4 regions of the Metabacillus litoralis genome follow, and region 3 is predicted to be linked to each of the others. Evidence: predicted binding sites of a transcription regulator. Region 3 holds the regulator's gene; each other region holds the start of a gene.
The links. Region 3 encodes Rex, which represses fermentation and respiration genes when NADH is low (regulators of the CRP and FNR family bind a similar motif). Its sites were predicted from a motif close to TTGTGAAATATTTCACAA; they were not measured.

Region 1 (4,834 bases), 1.4 Mb from region 3:
AACACAATATAGATTAAGATCATAGCAGATAAAAAGAGGATCGTTCCACCAATGGCCATTGTTACATGGTTAGATAATAGTCCATTGAACCACTCTAAAGCAGACGGATCATCCATATAGCCTGCAAAAGCTGTACGTCTCGGTGCCCCTAGTAAACCTAAAATATGCTGTGAGGTACTCATGAGCAGCATACCGATTGACCAAGTAATAATCTGAATGAAAGCTAGTTTTTGAATTGACTTTGTTAGTTTTCTACCTGTTAAGTAAGGTATTAACCAAAAAGTTAGCCCCATAAATGTCATAGCAACAGGTGTTCCAACGGTAATGTGAAAATGTCCGACAACCCATAGTGTATTATGAACAACCTCGTTCAGCTGGAAACTTGCATTGATTATTCCACCAGCACCACCCGGGATAAAGAAGAACATAGCAATGAATAAAGATGTAAATCGAATATCTTTCCAAGGAAGTTTAAATAACCAACCAAATAATCCTGAAGCTCCTTTTAATCTTCCTGTTCTTTCGAATGTTCCAAACATAGAGAAGGCGGTCATTAATGAAGGGATAATGACCATAAATGTTAAAACTGTCTGTAAAAACTTCCAAAAGCTTGAGATACCTGGTTCTGTAAGCTGATGGTGAAAGCCAACAGGTATAGAAAATAAAATAAATAACACGAATGACAAACGAGCAAGTGAATCACTAAAAACCTTTCCGCCAATAATTTTTGGAACAACTACATACCATGCCATATAAGCAGGTAACAACCAGAAGTATACGAGCGGGTGCCCGAAATACCAGAAAAGTGATCGGCTTAATTCAACATTAATAGTATCAACCCAACCGAACGCCCAAGGAATAAATTGAAATAATACAGTTGCTACTACACCTAGGCAAGCAATGATCCAAAGAATAAGAGTAGATATCGTCATATAGGCAAACAAAGGGCTTAGTTTCTTTTTATGTTCTTTTTTCCATTTTACATAATGACCAATAAGGGCAAAGCTGTATATCCAGGTTCCTACTACGAATAGGGCCAAACCTACATAATACCATCCACTTGCTTGAAGTGGTGCGTAAAATGTGTAAAGAACAGAAGCTCTGCCAGCAATGATCTCCACTGTCGCAAGAATGGTTCCTGCTGTTGTTACAATAAAACCAAGCCATGAAAATGAACGGACTTTTGGTCCAAAAGCACCAAGGGAATAGCTCATTCCAGAAATAAGAAAAGCAAAGATAAAATAGGTTGTAAAAATAAGTGCTAATAAAACGCCATGTGCTGTTAATATTTGATAATAGTCAAGCCATGGTGGAAGTGTAAGTGCATCATTTCTAATAAACACCTGCATTAAACCACAAAATGTTCCTATTAAAAAAGCAATATAAGCGACAACAATATTTGTAATAGCGAGCTTTCTATCGCCTAAACTGATCTGTTTCATTACTCAACCACCTCAATTGTTGTTTTCATAAAATGATGTCCTGTGCCACAGTACTCGTTACAAATCACTAAATACTGTCCAGCCTTATCAAACGTATATTCCTTTGTATTAATTTGACCAGGCACAACCATCATGTTTACATTTGTTTTTGCAATCGAGAAGCTATGAGTAACATCAGTACTAGCTACCTTAAAAACTACTTTTTTTCCAACTGGTACTTTTATTTCCGCTGGATCGTACCCAAATGCTTTGGCAACAATAATAACTTCATATGTGTTGTCATCAATTTGATGAACACCAGGGTTGTCAAAAGGAGCTGTTTGCTCTACTTTATCAGGATCAATTGTATCCATGCCCCCTGAAGGATGATGATTGAAAGCAAACGCTGTTACACCAATAATACTTAGAAATACAACTAAAGAAATAATACCGAATCCTAACCAGATTTTTTCAAATTTATGAAAATGCATTGAAAACCCCCCTAACTATCGTGATAAATAAAAGAAATAAACACCAAACCACATGACTATAATGAAAATACCAATGGCAAAAACACTAATTAAAGTACCTTTAAGTTCATGATCTTCGTGCTTTATTTTTTTGCTCATCATAATCCCCCTTACGTTTTGCTCTTCTTAAGGTAAGGTTAAGGGATTCCAAATATAATTGATGTGATAAATCTCACTTAAAAAAAGAAAAAAGTGAACTCAAATTGAAGTTCACTTTGCTTAATAATCCTTATTGTTATGAAAGCTCAGTTATCCCCACTGTGCTCCCCATTTTTTCATTTCTTTTAACATACTATTTAGAGCATGACCTTTTTCTGTTAAAGTATATTGAACTGTCACAGGTACAGTTGCAAAGGTTTCACGAGTTAGTACTTCATGGGTTTCTAAATGACGTAGTGTATCTGTTAGTGCTTTTGGACTTATATTCGGGATTGCGCGCTGTAGTTCACCGAATCTTCTTGTTCCATCAAAGAGTTGTTTAATAACAAGAAATGACCATTTTCCACCTATAATATTTAGTGCTTTTTCAATGGAACATTCAATATGTAACTCGTTTACTTTCTCCATAGTATCCCCCTTATAGCTACTATAAAAAGTATAGTAGATAACTTGTTTTTAATTATATCAAGAATATTTCAGTACTTGTATACCATTTTGCAACTATATATAATTTACAAATGTAAACGATACCACAAATAACATGTTCATTCATTTTGTTAAAGGAGATGTTGAAATGAAATATAGACGCTTAGGCAGATCAGGATTAAAGGTGAGTGAAGTAAGCTTAGGAAGCTGGCTTACATATGGTGCTTCAACTGAAAAAGATAAAGCTGTTAAAACCATTGAAACAGCATACGATCTAGGGATTAATTCATTCGATACAGCAAATGTATATGCAACAGGGGAATCTGAAAAAGTTGTCGGAGAAGCACTTGGTGGGTACAGTCGTGATTCATATGTGCTAGCAACCAAAGTGTTTTGGCCAATGGGGGAAGGACCTAATGACCGTGGACTTTCTAGAAAGCATGTATTTGAACAGCTTCATGCTAGCTTGAAACGATTAAATACTGATTATGTGGATATTTATTATTGTCACCGTTATGATCCAGAAACACCTGTTGATGAAACATTAAGAACCATTGATGATTTAGTTCGCCAAGGAAAAATTTTATATGCAGGTGTAAGCGAATGGACAGCTCAACAAATTCAAGAAGCGGTAGGGACAGCCGAAAAATATTTATTAGATCGCATTGTGGTAAATCAACCGAACTATAACATGTTTCACCGTTACATAGAAAAAGAAGTGATCCCGGTTAGTGAACAGCATGGAATTGGTCAAATCGTATTTTCGCCATTAGCACAAGGTGTTTTAACTGGTAAATATAGTTTAAATAATCGAGCTCCAAAAGGAAGTCGTGCAACAGATCCTAATTCGAACATGTTTATGGATCAATTTTTAAATGATGAAACTCTTACTAAGGTTGAACAACTAGGAAATATAGCTAAAGAGCTAGATATTAGTTTATCTCAATTAGCGATTGCATGGATTTTACGTTTACCTAATATTGCGAGTACACTAGTTGGTGCAACTAAGCCAGAGCAAATTATTGAAAATGCAAAAGGATCTGATGTTACATTAACAGCTGATGTGATTGCGAAAATTGAAGACATTTTAAAATAAGGTGTGTGACTTTATGAAGAAAGTTGTTGTAACAGGAGGGAGCGGCCTTCTTGGATATTCTGTTATAAAAGAATTTCTTGATCATGGATATGAAGTTGTAAATGCAGATATTAAACACCCCGAGAATCCAATTTGTAAAACAGTGATAACAGATTTGCAAAACTTAGGTGAAGTTTATGGAGTATTGGCCGGTGCGGATGCTGTTGTTCATTTAGCAGCAATTCCAGTTGCCTATTCTCATCCAAATGAAGTGACATTCCAAAACAATGTGATGTCGACCTATAATATATTAGAAGCTGCTGGAACTCTAGGAATTAAAAAAGCAGTGATTTCATCTAGTGAATCATCATATGGATTAGTTTTCCCATTAAAAGAGCTGCTACCGCAATATGCGCCACTTGATGAAAATCATCCACAATTACCTGAAGATAGTTATGGGTTATCAAAAATTGTGAATGAACAAACAGCCGATATGATTCACAGGCGGACTGGTATACAGGTTGTATCAATGAGATTAGGGAACATCATTGCTCCACATATGTACGAGAACTTCCCTAGTTTTATCAATGATCCAGAACAAAGAAAAGTGATTATGTGGAGCTATATTGATGCAAGAGATGCAGCAGTTGCCTATCGCTTGGCTGTAGAAGCAGATGGCTTAGGCTCAGTTGCGTTAAATATCGCTGCGGATGAAACAAGCATGAACATTGAAAGTCAAAAGCTTATGGATACCATTTATCCGGGTGTTGAAATTCGTAAATCATTAGAAGGCTATGAAACATTATTTTCTAATGAAAAAGCTAAGAAGCTATTAAATTGGCAGCCACAGCATAAATGGCGTGACTATGTGAAGAGTGAAGAATAGTTAATGTAGGACCTAGTACAATGCTAGGTTCTTTTTTTGGGTGTTCAAGAAATGATAATTTCATTAATTATGGATAATGCTTCGACATCCAGCTCCAACAGTCTGACTTTTTGCTAAAAAAGTCAGATGCCTAGCCCCTCGAGGTCATAAGCCACAAATAAATTAAAGACAAAGAACGTCTTTTATTCATTTGCGCCTTATGCTTGTCGGGGCTGAACGAGGCGCTTGCGCTTTTGTTCAAACAATTTGCTATCTTAATACGATCTATATTAAACTGTGAATGGACGTTTTGAGCGTATTACATATAAAGAGAGGAATCAATCATGTTACACGAATT
Region 2 (4,834 bases), 530 kb from region 3:
GCTGTGATTGATACGGGTGTTGATTATCATCATCCTGATTTAAGAAGAAGTTATCATGGTGGCTTTGATGTTATAGATGGTGACCAAGATCCGATGGAAACAATGGCTCAGGACGGAAGTGAAACCATTCACGGCACACATGTAGCCGGAATTATTGCCGCTAACGGAAAACTAAAAGGTGTGGCGCCAGAAGCAGAAATTGTTGCTTATCGCGCGCTCGGACCTGGTGGCATGGGAACATCTGATCAAGTGATTGCAGCGATTGATCGAGCGATAAAAGATAAAGTAGATATTATCAACTTATCGCTAGGTAACAATGTGAATGGTCCTGATTGGCCGACAAGTCTGGCGCTTGATCGAGCGGTTGAAGCAGGAATTGTGGCTGTTACCTCTAGCGGAAACTCAGGTCCAGGCCTTTGGACAGTCGGTTCTCCAGGAACATCTTCAAAAGCAATCTCTGTTGGTGCGTCTTCACCTCCACTTCAAATGCCATATTTAAAAGTGGGCGGAATAAAAGAAGGTATCTCTATTCACTCACTGCAAGGAGCCGAGCCATGGCAATTAAAAGGGCTAGAAGAAATTGTTGATGCAGCACTTGGTTATAAAAAGGATATGAAGGATTCAGTGAAAGGAAAAATTGTTTTAGTGGAAAGAGGGAAAATCTCTTTTACCGAAAAGGTGCTAAATGCGAAAGAACGAGGAGCAAAAGCGGTGCTAATTTCTAATAATGTAAAAGGAAACTTTGCAGGGGCTTTGGAAATACCGCTCGATATACCGGTTGCCTCCATATCGAAGGAAGATGGAGTAAAGATTAGAAAGCAGCTGAAGCAGCATCCTAGTATACGAACAGAGTATAAAAAAGAAGAAGACCAGCTTGCTGATTTTAGCTCAAGAGGACCTGTTACAAGTACATGGGCGATAAAGCCAGATATTGTCGCACCGGGTGTAGCGATTGAAAGCACGGTTCCAGATGGATATTTAGCATTACACGGAACGAGCATGGCAGCGCCACATGTGGCCGGAGCATGCGCTCTAATCAAGCAGGCCCACCCAGATTGGAATCCAGAGCAAATTAAAGCGGCCTTAATGAACACGGCAACCAAATTAACAAATGATAATGAAAAAGTGTTAAAGCCAAACGAGCAAGGTGCTGGAAGAATTAATATAAAAGAAGCTGTTGAGGCAGAAGTTCTTGTCTATCCTGGTTCATTAACGTTTGGACAGTATGAAACAAATCATCCACGAACGAAGAAAACAGCAACTATTACAATTGATAATCAATCGAGCGAAGAGGAACATATCTACTTTGATATGCCAAAAAATCAACCTGGAGTTAGGTGGAAGCTGCCGAAAACCACAAGCATCAAACCTGGTGAGAAAAAACAAGTGGAACTAAGTCTAGATCTTACTCCAAGTCAGCTAAAGCCGGGCATCCATCAAGGATGGATAATGATCGAGCAAGATGGAAATGATATTGAGGTTCCTTATACGTATGTCGTAGATGAGCCGAATTATCCGAGAATTATGGGCTTTGAATTTGCCTATAGTGATGAACCTGAGGTTTATAAATACCGGATGTACTTACCGGGTGGAGCGGATGAAGTGGGGATTGCCTTATACGATCCAGATACTCTGGCATTTGTCGGCTATTTAGATTGGTTGCATGATGCTCCCCGTGGATTAGTTGAAAAAGAAGTAAAGCTAGAAGAACTTGATATACCTGAAGGGAATTATAAAGGAGTCATCTTTGCAAGTAAAAGTGGGAAAGAGGACTTGATAGAAACCGATATTTTACTTGGTGAATAATTAAGTGCATTTATTTAGTCAAGGGGTTATTGAGGGTAATTGTGAACGATTTGTGATGATTCGATAAGATTGTGAACATTTTAACTTTAAACACATTGACATCACATATACGCTATTGTATGCTAAACGAGGGTATAATGATAAGGTTTACAATTCTGACAAAAACCCGTAAATAACCCCTTATTCCGTTATAAATCTACAGTGAGGATTTATAAAATGCGACAAAAAAAACGCCATCCGTTACACGCGATGGGCCTCATGTCAGCTATCCTTTCCCAATTAGTTGGCTCCATTTTAATTGGTATTTTTGCTGGGAAGTGGGTAGATGATTATTTTAAAACAGAACCGTTGTTTTTAATCATAGGCCTTCTGCTAGGACTAGCTGCAGGTGTATACGCCATGCTTAAGTTAGTCAACCACTATTTCTCAGGAGAATAAAGATTTCATGTTTGATATGCATCTGATGTTTCGCAGATATCGAAAATACATATTTTATCTACTGGCCATTTACGTTTTAGGTTGGGGGTTCACGGAATATCAGTCTGTTTTCCTAGGATTAATATTGGGAACGTGCATCACACTATACAATCTCTGGATCATGGTGAGAAAGCATAAGCAGTTTGATGACGCATTAACTGAAGGTAGGAAAGCGGGTTCATTAGGGACAACTTCACGAATGGCAGCAGCCGGGGTCGCCGTTTTTTTTGCGATAAAGTTTCCCGAGTATTTTGATTTGATTAGTGTTATTTTTGGATTAATGACGATGTATATCGTTATTATGATAGATTATGTAATTCAACATTCACGCGCTTAGCTGGGAAGAGAGGTGAATCTATTGGGTCACGAAGCTCCTGTGGTAGAGTTTTTAGGTCTAAATTTTAATTTATCCAACGTTTTAATGATTACGATTGCTAGTTTAATCGTTTTTCTCATTGCATTTGCGGCAACACGTAATTTAGCAATGAAACCAACAGGGATGCAAAACTTTGTTGAATGGATTGTCGATTTTGTAAAAAATATTATCGGCAGTACGATGGATTGGCAAACAGGCGGACGTTTCTTAACGTTAGGTATGACATTATTAATGTATGTATTCGTAGCAAATATGCTCGGATTACCTTTCGCAATTGTTGTGGGTCATGATTTATGGTGGAAATCACCAACAGCAGATCCTGCCATTACATTAACTCTTGCAATTCTAGTAGTAGCATTAACACACTACTATGGAATCAAGATGAAAGGTGCATCTGAATATGGTAAGGACTTTTTAAAACCGATGCCATTTATGTTCCCATTAAAGATTATCGAGGAATTTGCCAACACATTAACGCTTGGTCTTCGTCTTTACGGGAATATCTTTGCAGGTGAGATTTTATTAGGCTTGCTTGTTAGTCTAGCAACAAGCGGTTATGCTGAAAGTTTTGGAAGTGGTATTATCGGCTCTCTTGTAGCAGCAATACCAATGCTAGTATGGCAAGGATTTAGTATCTTTGTCGGTGCAATCCAAGCATTTATCTTCACTATGTTAACGATGGTTTATATGGCGCACAAAGTGAGTCATGACCATTAATCAATATATGTTCAATTATTTGAACGAAATATAAAGTACTATTATTTTTTTCATACATTAAAGGAGGAAATTAAACAATGGGTTTATTAGCAGCTGCAATTGCAATTGGTTTAGCGGCACTAGGTGCTGGTATTGGTAACGGTCTTATCGTATCTCGTACAGTAGAGGGGATTGCACGTCAACCTGAAGCTCGTGGAGTTCTTCAAACTACAATGTTCATCGGGGTAGCATTAGTAGAGGCGATTCCAATCATCGCGGTAGTTATCGCATTCATCGTAATGGGTCAATAATTCGATAAGTTAAAAGAATTCATATGGCGAAGATCATTCAAAGCGAACCTTCGCCATTCCTTTATGCACAGATAAGTAAACTGGTTATAGATAAACTTAGTTTACTTTAAAACTATGTAATGAATAAAAGGGTTTCAAGGAACGAGTAGTTCAAGGAAGCGACTGAGGAGGTACCGGAGCGTACGACCGTACGTGAGGATGCCGACGAAGAAGCTGACGCAGAAATACGACGTTCATCGGAAGCCGTGAACTTACTAACCCATCATGGAACTCTTGAAGGGAGTGAAACCGAGCAATGTTAACATTTGATCTTGCTTTAGGTGCGTCTACAGGCGGCCTTAACACAGGTGATATCATATTTCAGCTTTTAATGTTCTTAATCCTTCTTGGATTACTTGGTAAGTATGCATTCGGACCAGTTATGGGCATTATGAAGCAACGTGAAGAGCATATTGCAAATGAAATTAATAGTTCTGAAGATAGAAATAAAGAAGCACAGAAACTAGTTGAAGAGCAACGTGAGTTATTAAAACAAGCACGTCAAGAAGCTCAAACTCTAGTGGAAAATGCGAAAAAGCTTGGTGAGCAACAAAAAGAAGAGATTATCCAAGCAGCTCGTTCTGAAGCAGGACGTCTGAAAGACTCTGCACTAAAAGAAATCGAGCAAGAAAAAGACAATGCTGTTGCTGCGTTACGCGAACAGGTTGCATCATTATCAGTACTTATTGCTTCTAAAGTAATCGAAAAAGAGTTGAACGAACAAGAACAAGAAAAATTGATTAACGACTACATCAATGAGGTAGGCGAAGGTCGATGAGTAATGGAATCGTTGCAAAACGTTATGCGGTAGCTCTTTTTCAACTTGCGAAAGAACAAAATGTTATTGATCAAATCGAAAACGAATTGCTCGTTGTAAAAGAAGTCTTTACAACGAATCAAGAACTTATAGATGTACTAAACCATCCAAAAGTTACAAATGAAGCGAAAAAATCAATCGTAAAAGAAGCATTTTCAAGCCTTTCACAACAGGTTGTTAACACGCTTTACCTTTTAGTTGATCGTCATCGTGTAGATGTTGTAACAGAAATTGTTAACCACTTCGTACAAAGTGCAAATGAAGAGCGCGGTACAGAGGATGCAATCGTATACTCTGTTCGTCCATTATCAG
Region 3 (4,834 bases):
GATCATAGTAACCAATTTGTACATGTGAGCCAAGAGAAAAGGTACCAGTCAACGAATCTAATTTTTGAATAATTGATTTTAGTAAAGTTGATTTCCCAATTCCATTTGGTCCGACTAAGGCAATGCTATCACCGCGGGATATAGAAAAGGAGATGTTAGAGATAACAGGATGAACATTGTCATAGGAAACAGAAATATGATCAGCTTTTAACACATCGTTACCGCTTTGTCGGTCAATATCAAACTGAAAGCTTGCTGATTTTTCATCACCTAGAGGCTTGTTCATTAACTCCATCTTCTCTAGCTTTTTCCTTCTGCTTTGGGCCAGCTTTGTAGTTGAAGCACGAGCTAAGTTGCGTTGAATAAAGTCTTTTAGTTTTGCTACCTCTTCCTGTTGCTTTTCAAAGCTTTTTAGCTCCTTTTCATATGAGTCAGCTTTTTGCTTTAGATATTGGCTGTAGTTTCCAATAAATCTTGTGCTTGTATGGCGGCTGATTTCATATACTTGTGTAACAATCTTATCTAGGAAATATCGGTCATGGGAAACAATTAGTATTGCTCCAGGGTAGTTTTGTAAATATTGTTCTAACCAGGTTAATGTTTCAATATCAAGATGGTTCGTTGGCTCGTCCAATATTAAGAGATCAGGCTTAGTAAGTAATAGCTTACCTAAAGCAAGTCTTGTTTTTTGGCCACCACTTAAAGAAGCAATTTTTGTTGTCGGATCAAAATGATGAAATCCAAGGCCATGTAGAACAGAACGTATATCAGCTTCATATTGATATCCGCCTTCTTCCTTAAATCTAACTTGAAGGGTATCATATTCTTTTAAAAGCTGTTCAAACTTTTGTGATTCAGTGGCCGGATCAACTGTTGCCATTTTCTGTTCAAGATTTCGCATTTCTTGTTCCATTGATTTGAGACCTTTAAACACTAAATTCATTTCTTCCCAAATCGATAATTGAGATTCAAGCCCGGTGTCTTGAGCTAAATATCCAACCGAAACATCTTTAGGCTTAATAATTTCACCAGAATCATGGGACATGGCTCCGGAAATAATTTTTAAAAGTGTTGATTTCCCTGCTCCATTACGACCAACAATCGCAACTTTATCTCTCGTTTGTACTTCCAACTTAATATTCGATAAAATAGGGTCAGCACCAAAGTATTTACTAAGTTGATTTATTTGTAACAATATCATTGTTTTCACCTCTACTAATGCTTTAAGTTTAGCTTAGTTTTGGGGTGCCTGTCACCACCCGAATTTTGTCGACGGAAAAGAAAAGTGCTCTCGATTCAAGTGTGTCATATACTCTTAGATGTTAAACGGGTGATTCTTGCTTTTTGTATCCATATAATTGTCACAATAACAAAACAGACAGAAGCTAAAAAATAGTGTATAGTCTAATATAAGGAGATTTGTATATGTCAGATTTTACTCATTTTAATGAACAAGGCCGAGCAAAGATGGTTGATATTTCGGCTAAAGAAGAGACTGTTAGAACAGCTCAAGCTAAGACAAGTATTCAAGTAACAAAAGAGGTTTATGAAAAAATGATCAACCATGAAATAGGAAAAGGTGATGTATTATCGGTTGCACAAGTAGCTGGAGTTATGGCAGCTAAGCAAACATCACAGGTTATTCCTATGTGTCATCCAATTTCAATAAAAGGTGTAAACATTGAGTTTGAATGGGATGCTCGTGATACGAATCATTATACTCTATTGATCTCAGTTACTGTGAAAACAAAGGGAAGTACAGGTGTTGAAATGGAAGCGTTAACCTCTGCTAGCATAACAGCACTAACTGTTTATGATATGTGCAAAGCAGTGGATAAAGGAATGATTATAGGCCCAACCTATTTAGTAGAGAAAACAGGTGGTAAAAGCGGCGATTTCCTAAGAAACGAAATATGACATGGATTTTACTAGTATCTCCAAAATCCTATAAGCATTGTCATATGTGTTTGTGTGAATGTGAGGGATAAGATTGAATATAGACCAAACGAAAATACCGCAGGCAACTGCTAAGAGATTGCCTTTATATTATCGGTTTTTAAAAAATTTACACTCGTCAGGAAAGCAACGAGTCTCATCCGCCGAGTTAAGTGATGCAGTAAAGGTAGATTCAGCTACAATCCGAAGGGATTTTTCATATTTTGGAGCTCTTGGAAAAAAAGGATATGGATATAATGTAAATTATTTGTTATCCTTTTTTAGAAAAACATTAGATCAAGATGAGATAACGAAAGTATGTTTAATTGGAGTAGGGAATTTAGGAACGGCATTTTTACATTATAATTTCACTAAAAATAACAATACAGTTATTTCTCTAGCTTTTGATGTAGACGAAGATAAGGTAGGTACAGAAATTGGTGGGGTACCGGTTTTCCATTTAGATGAGATGGAGCATCATCTTCCTGATGATGTTACAGTTGCGATTTTAACTGTACCAGCACCAGTAGCACAATCTATCACAGACCGTCTCATTACAAAGGGTATTAAAGGAATATTAAACTTTACACCAGCACGGTTAAACGTGCCGGATGAAATAAGAATTCACCACATAGATTTAGCAGTGGAGCTACAGTCACTAGTTTATTTCTTAAAACATTATCCTCATGAGGAGAAATAACTAATAACCATTATAGAAAAGGAGGTGGATTCGATGCCAACAGTAGGAATCGGAAGCCTTTTACTTATCGTATTCGTAGCATTACTTATTTTTGGACCAAAAAAGCTACCTGAACTTGGAAAAGCAGCAGGTAATACACTTCGTGAATTTAAAAATGCAACAAAGGGCTTAGCAGACGATGATGATGAGCAAGACAGCAAAAAAGAGAAAAAGGAAGAAGTCAAGTAAGATAGGATGAACCGATATGAAACATGATGAAATGTCGGTCATGGAACATATAACCGAACTAAGAAAACGACTCGTTATTGTTGTCGTTTTCTTTTTCGTAGCGGTTATTGCCGGATTTCTCCTCTCCAGACCGATCATTATTTATTTGCAGCAAACTGATGAAGCAAAATCACTAACATTAAATGCTTTTAATTTAACAGATCCATTAATGGTTTATATGAAGTTCGCTTTCATAATAGCATTTGTTATTACTTCACCGATTATTTTGTATCAGCTCTGGTCGTTTGTTAGTCCAGGATTATATGAAAAAGAAAGAAAAGTGACATTAAGCTATATTCCTATTTCACTTTTGTTATTCTTTCTCGGGATTTCCTTTTCTTACTTTATCCTATTTCCGTTTGTGATCGACTTCATGGAAAGAATATCAACTGACTTAGATATTAATCAAGTCATCGGAGTGAATGAGTATTTCTCGTTCTTATTACAGCTTACGGTGCCATTTGGTATCCTGTTTCAATTACCGGTTGTGATTATGTTTCTAACTAGATTAGGCATTGTCACTCCTATGTTTTTATCAAAGGTTAGAAAATACGCATACTTTGTGTTGTTAGTTATTGCAGCTTTAATCACACCACCTGAACTAGCGTCACATTTGATGGTTTCCATACCGCTGTTTATTTTATATGAAATTAGCATCTGGATTTCGCGTATTTCCTATCGAAAAGCACAGAAGATGCGTTTTGAAGAAGAGAACATAAAAAAATGAGACTCGTGAAAAGTCTCATTTTTTTATGTTCATTTTTTTAATTTTTCTTGATAAAGTAAACATCCGAATCGCAACACCAATATCGAAGGTTGCGATTAGCATTAATAAAATAGTTGGAAAGGTAAATATTCCGTCCTGGGCACTGTTTATTGCTAGATAAGTAAATAGCAACCCCATAATCAAATAAAAAATGGCCATGGAAATAGGGTTTGTTCTCATGATAAAAAGCCTCCAATAATTACTTGCATTTGTTCCATTTGCTTCATCATTCTTTCTATATCTTCCTGGAATACAGTCTGGATAATAACGACCATTGTATTCATAGCGACATGAGCAAAGATTGGGACGAGTATTCGTTTTGTTTTAACATAAAGAAACGCGAACGTGAATCCCATTGAACCGTACAATAGAACATGCTGTGGTTCACCATGTAATAGTGAAAAAATAAGTGAACTAATAACAGCAGCAATAAAGAAGTTTGTCTTAGTATAAAGTACCCCAAAAAGAATTTTTCGAAAAATAATTTCTTCTAGTATAGGACCTAAAATTGAGGTCACAATGATAACCAGAGGTGAAACCTTAATAACATTAACAATCATTTGAGTGTTCTCTGACCCAGCTTCGACCCCAAATACATTTACTTCTATGTTTGCTGCAACACTTTGTACAAATAAAGCTAAAAAGAAACCTGCAACAGCCCACCCAATTGAAGCCCCAACAGAAGATGGTTCCCCTCGGAAGCGGCTTTCTGCATGACGGTCGTGTCTTAAAAGAAAGAGAATAATGAAGAAAGCCAATGAAAAGCTGAGGATTGTCCAATATGCAAACCTCTCAACTGTGGTTTCTCCTATATTTAATAGGTCTAATAACCTTATTCCTAGAAACGATGATAGCTGTAGTAGCATATATGTTAATAAAATAAACCAATAATGCCTTTTCATATTAGCCTCCTTGTAAACCATCGGTGATATAACAACGAATAATTATACCAAACTTTATTGTAACATACCCATATTCCATCCTATGTATGATATCTCTTTTCATGAGATAAAATGATTAAGGTTCAAAATGATACCGTTTTCTATTAGGAATTTGCCGAGTCGAAAAATAATAGAAAAAGTTCTCAAAAAAATTAAGCTTCATACTTGAAATTAAAAAGGAACTTATATAATATATTAATTGTGTTAGCACTCAAGATTAGCGAG
Region 4 (4,834 bases), 410 kb from region 3:
TGGTTCGCTAGATTTAACTTCTGGAACAATTGCGAAGTTGTATTCTGGAACTGGAGTGTGTGTAGCCCACTCTAGTGTACGTGCATCCCATGGATCGGCACTAATATCTCTTGATGCATAACGAATGCTGTAGTAAATGTTATAAACGATTAACACAAATCCAATTGCCATAATCCCAGCACCAACAAATGAAACCATGTTAAGTGGTCCAAATCCAGTAGATTCTGAATACGTGAAGCTACGACGTACTTGGCCATCTAAACCTGTAATATACATTGGGATAAATGCTAGAACAAATCCGATTGAAAGCAACCAAGCTGTCCATTTCCCAAGTCTTTCGTTCAACATAAAACCAAACATTTTTGGCCAATAGTAAGTTAATCCAGCAAGCATAGCAAAAACTACACCTGGAATAATAACATTGTGGAAGTGAGCAACCAAGAACATTGTATTATGATACTGATAGTCAGCTGCAGACATCGCAAGCATAACCCCAGTTACTCCACCTAATGTGAATAGTGGAATGAAAAGCATTGAATAAAGCATTGGCGTTGTCATACGAATTTTACCTTTTCTAAGCGTAAGCAACCAGTTAAAGATTTTAACACCAGTTGGCACAGCAATGATCATCGTTGTAATAGAGAAAATGCTGTTTGTAAAGGCACCTTGACCCATTGTGAAGAAGTGATGCGCCCATACTAAGAAAGATAAAAGTGAAATTAATACCATAGACCAAACCATTGATTTATAGCCATATAGGTTACGTCCTGAGAATGTAGAGATAATCTCACTGTAAAGTCCGAATGCCGGTAAAATCAAGATATAAACTTCAGGATGTCCCCAAACCCAGAACAGGTTGGCCCAAAGCATATCCATACCACCGTTATCAAGAGTAAAGAAATGTGTTCCAAATAGACGATCCATTGTTCCCATTGCAAGTGCTACAGTTAACACAGGGAATGCGAAAACAATGATTAAGTTCGCAATAAGAGCTGACCATGTGAACATTGGCATTTTCATTAATGTCATACCAGGTGCTCTCATTTTCATAATCGTCGTGATAAAGTTAATACCCGTCATCAGGGTTCCTATCCCGGCAATCTGTATCGCGATCATATAATAGTTCGTACCTACAGATTTACTAAACTCTTCACTTGCTAGAGGGAAATATGAAGTCCACCCTGCGTCAGGTGATCCACCAACAACGAATGAAATATTAAATAACATAGCTCCCATAAAGAATAACCAGAAGCTTAAAGCATTAAGACGTGGGAACGCAACATCACGTGCTCCAATTTGCAGTGGAACAACCAAGTTCATGAAGAACATGATAAATGGCATCGCCATGAATAGAATCATAACAACCCCGTGTGTTGTAAAAATCTCATTATAATGCTGTGAATCGAGTAACGTATTATCAGGAACCGCTAGCTGTGCACGAAGCATAATTCCGTCGACACCACCACGGAATAACATAACTAACGCGGAAATTAAATACATAATACCGATACGTTTATGGTCAACTGTTGTTATCCATTCACGCCATAAATAACCCCATTTTTTAAAGTACGTTAATCCAGCAATGATAGCGATCGTGGTTAAACCAATGGCTACCATCGAAGCATAGATTGCAAAGCTTGGATGAGGTACGGCAAAACGATCAAAGAAATCCATACGTTTGTGACTCCTTTCGGAAGTAAATTTATTTTAAAGATCCGATATCTTTTAAAAGTTAATGATTACTGTGTTCTGAATGGTCTTCGTGTGAGTCAGTTTCAGTTGTTTCTGCTTCATGTCCTTCATGTTCAGACTCTGAACCTTCTTCACTGTGATGACCGTGATTTGGTGGAGCAAACTCTAAATGAGTACCCGTATAAGTTAATTGACCAAGATGACCCGGCTCTAATAACTCTTCAAATTCTGTTTCAGTAAGTGGTTCAGCCGTTTCTTTTACTTCATCTACCCACTCATCAAATTCAGTTTGAGACATAGCTGTTACGTTAAACGTATTATCAGCAAATCCTTCACCACTAAAGTTTGAGTTTCTTCCTAAAAATTCACCAGCGTGATCTGCTGCAAGATGAAGTGTTGTAATGTGATCATTCATCGCATACTTTTGTCCACCAAGCTGTGGAATCCAGAAACTTGTAATTGGTCCATGTGAATAAAGCTTAAACTCAAGTGGACGATCTGTTGGTACATATAAATAGTTCACCGTTTCAATATTTTCTTCTGGATAACTAAAATGCCATTTCCAGTTAGAAGATGACGCATAAACAACTAAAGGCTCTTTATCTTCATATCCTTCAGGCTGTGCTTCAACAATATAGTTACTTTGCACTGACACAAAAGAAAGGTAAGCAACAATAATAATTGGTACACCTACACAAATCGTTTCAACCCATACATTTCCATGAATGTGTGGTGGCTCATAATCATCAGGCATGTTAGAAGCACGATATTTCACTAACATATAAGCTAATAGTCCAAGAACAACAAGAACGATAAATAACATAATTCCCATAGATAATAAGATGTCACTTGCTAGTCTTTCTGCCTGTGGTCCTTTAGGATCCAAAACCAGTAACGGCTCACATCCTGATAACAATGCGGCAATGGAAACCATAACTGTGAACAACGTCCATTTTAATTTCATATAAGTACTCCTTTCTTTCCTTCACATAAGCTTCATTCTATACCTACATCATCAGAGTTAGATACCCCGACAACACTTTGTGAAAACATGCACAAGATCAGTGTGAAAGATCACACAAGATCGTTAATCACATCATATCAGACGTTCGCAAATAAGTTTATTGGTAAAATCATGTGTCATATATCGTTCAACTATTAGTCACTTTTTCGTAATATATTGATCATAAATTGTTCACTTTTATGGAAAAAATTCCACTTACATGGGAGGGTGTGCTTGTAGTGGTGGAGGATGGGAATTTATTTGTTTTTAATATCCAGGTTATAGATTCTGTCTCTGGTTGATCCAGTAGATGACACATCAAGGGACTTTAGTAACCTTGTGGCTAAAGCACTGGAATTAATGCATAGAAAGTCTCTCATATGTTGATTGGTTATTTCTGAACCATATAAAAGTTTATAATCCTTAATGGCTTTAAGGTGTGCATTCTTATCTTTATTTTGGCATGTTGGACACAACCAAGTTCCATATAATCTCTCCATTGACAGGAATGAGCAAGATGGACAAATTACACCGTTAAGAATATCACCTTTTCTTATATTAAATTTCTTGAGTATAGGCTGATTGAGTTCTTGATGACCTTTTTTCAACTGTCTTATTATCTTTTTTATTTCTTTTTCACTTATTATTTCTTTTTTATATTTATTATGGATTTGCTGCAGTTTTGTTGGGAGATAATTGGCGTTTACGACCATGTTGCTCAACATTTTGTTATCGTGTGGAGAAGTACGAATGAGGGTGTTAGAGTTACTAATTACCACTAGGGAGTGAATTGGAATATTTGAAAACATATTTTTCTTCAACCACCTCTTCAATTGCTTCTCATGTTGAAGGGATTGAACAATAGGGTCTTGAAATGCCGTTTCCTTTCCGCCCAACTCCCTTATTAGCTGATGAAAGTTAGAATCAAAATAAATTGTGCCTGCGATATTTTTAATTTCTAATTTAATCAAGTAGTATCTGTTCAATAATAATGAATCCATTTGGAAATAGCGGCCTGACTCTTTTAAACGAATATCATTTAAAATGTAAAAGTTATCTTCAGGCAGAAATGATAATTGATAATCTACTGCTTTTTCACCTTTGTATCCAGCTAGTCTCTTGGAAAGATCATTCTTTATTTCAGGGACTTTGATATGGCCTGGTCTTATTCTTTCTAATAATGCCTGTAATTTAAGAATAATAAGAGGTATTTCTCTCTTTTTTACTATCATAGCTCCAACTCCTTATAAAAATATGCTTATACCTTCGCTACATAGTGAAATAATCCTCTAATTTACTATTATTTTTATTTAAAATTGTGAAATCTATCATCCTGCATACCTAATTTTTCAACTTCGAGTAAAAATCTATCAACTTTATAGGATAATCTATCAACTTTGGCAAAAAATCTATCATTCGACATAAGTCAGCAATTTCCGCCCCCCAACAGGACTCTTCCTAAATAGAAAAAGGCCGCATACAGCGGCCCATCTACCTGGTATTTCTATTACAAATTCCGACAAACTTCGGGGAGTGACAGGCACCCAGCACCAGGCACCACCACTACCCCACTCTCTCTTCAGCAACTTTTTTTATATACCGATTCCTAGTAATCAAGAACTCCCTCATATACTGCTCCAAAAACAGTCGGTCCGCGATTTTTCCTATGAATCCAAATGGAGAGGTGTAGTCGAATGTGTCGAGCATGAGTGTGCCGTTTGGTTTTTCGATGAATTCATGGACGTGGTAGAAGCGTTTGAAGGCTCCTTTTTCCATTTCGTCGACGAATCGGTTTGGGAAATCAAATTCCGTAATCCGAACAGTTAGGTTTTGTTTGATTCCAAAGTGGACGGCTTCCCATGTGACCGTTTCGTTTAACTCGATTAAGCCACTTGTTACACCACCAATCGCACGTTCATTTGTTTGACTTGTGGATTGGGTATGAATATCAATATCTCGCGCAACATCAAAGCAAATGTCACGAGGGGCATAAATAAACATATCTGTCTTTATGATTGGCACGTTCGATCTTCCTTATCTTAAAATCTTAGTAACTTTTCACCTGCAGCAGGTCAAAACGGTTTCCATAGAGATCTTCAAACACAACCTCTGTTCCCCATGGCATTTCTTGGGGTTCAC

Region 1: the regulator Rex is predicted to act here: its motif matches at 2,112-2,129, upstream of D9842_RS15190 (cytochrome c oxidase subunit 2A).
Region 2: the regulator Rex is predicted to act here: its motif matches at 1,876-1,893, upstream of D9842_RS18975 (AtpZ/AtpI family protein).
Region 4: the regulator Rex is predicted to act here: its motif matches at 2,734-2,751, upstream of qoxA (cytochrome aa3 quinol oxidase subunit II).

Annotation. Positions count from the first base shown of each region.
Region 1 covers NZ_CP033043.1:3,042,562-3,047,395, reverse strand. Annotated here, with positions in the region: gene D9842_RS15200 (b(o/a)3-type cytochrome-c oxidase subunit 1) at 1-1,442, opposite strand, end outside; gene D9842_RS15195 (cytochrome c oxidase subunit II) at 1,442-1,912, opposite strand; gene D9842_RS15190 (cytochrome c oxidase subunit 2A) at 1,928-2,050, opposite strand; gene D9842_RS15185 (winged helix-turn-helix transcriptional regulator) at 2,201-2,518, opposite strand; gene D9842_RS15180 (aldo/keto reductase family protein) at 2,685-3,632, shown strand; gene D9842_RS15175 (NAD-dependent epimerase/dehydratase family protein) at 3,646-4,497, shown strand; gene D9842_RS15170 (50S ribosomal protein L11 methyltransferase) at 4,821-4,834, shown strand, end outside.
Region 2 covers NZ_CP033043.1:3,868,764-3,873,597, reverse strand. Annotated here, with positions in the region: gene D9842_RS18980 (S8 family serine peptidase) at 1-1,806, shown strand, start outside; gene D9842_RS18975 (AtpZ/AtpI family protein) at 2,023-2,244, shown strand; gene D9842_RS18970 (ATP synthase subunit I) at 2,252-2,620, shown strand; gene atpB (F0F1 ATP synthase subunit A) at 2,642-3,376, shown strand; gene atpE (F0F1 ATP synthase subunit C) at 3,454-3,666, shown strand; gene atpF (F0F1 ATP synthase subunit B) at 3,962-4,483, shown strand; gene D9842_RS18950 (F0F1 ATP synthase subunit delta) at 4,480-4,834, shown strand, end outside.
Region 3 covers NZ_CP033043.1:4,402,804-4,407,637, forward strand. Annotated here, with positions in the region: gene D9842_RS21635 (ABC transporter ATP-binding protein) at 1-1,201, opposite strand, end outside; gene moaC (cyclic pyranopterin monophosphate synthase MoaC) at 1,426-1,917, shown strand; gene D9842_RS21645 (redox-sensing transcriptional repressor Rex) at 1,991-2,635, shown strand; gene D9842_RS21650 (twin-arginine translocase TatA/TatE family subunit) at 2,669-2,863, shown strand; gene tatC (twin-arginine translocase subunit TatC) at 2,880-3,629, shown strand; gene D9842_RS21660 (YdiK family protein) at 3,645-3,848, opposite strand; gene D9842_RS21665 (CPBP family intramembrane glutamic endopeptidase) at 3,845-4,570, opposite strand.
Region 4 covers NZ_CP033043.1:3,995,805-4,000,638, forward strand. Annotated here, with positions in the region: gene qoxB (cytochrome aa3 quinol oxidase subunit I) at 1-1,674, opposite strand, end outside; gene qoxA (cytochrome aa3 quinol oxidase subunit II) at 1,733-2,656, opposite strand; gene D9842_RS19545 (nuclease-related domain-containing protein) at 2,953-3,927, opposite strand; gene D9842_RS19550 (SRPBCC family protein) at 4,259-4,717, opposite strand; gene D9842_RS19555 (VOC family protein) at 4,743-4,834, opposite strand, start outside.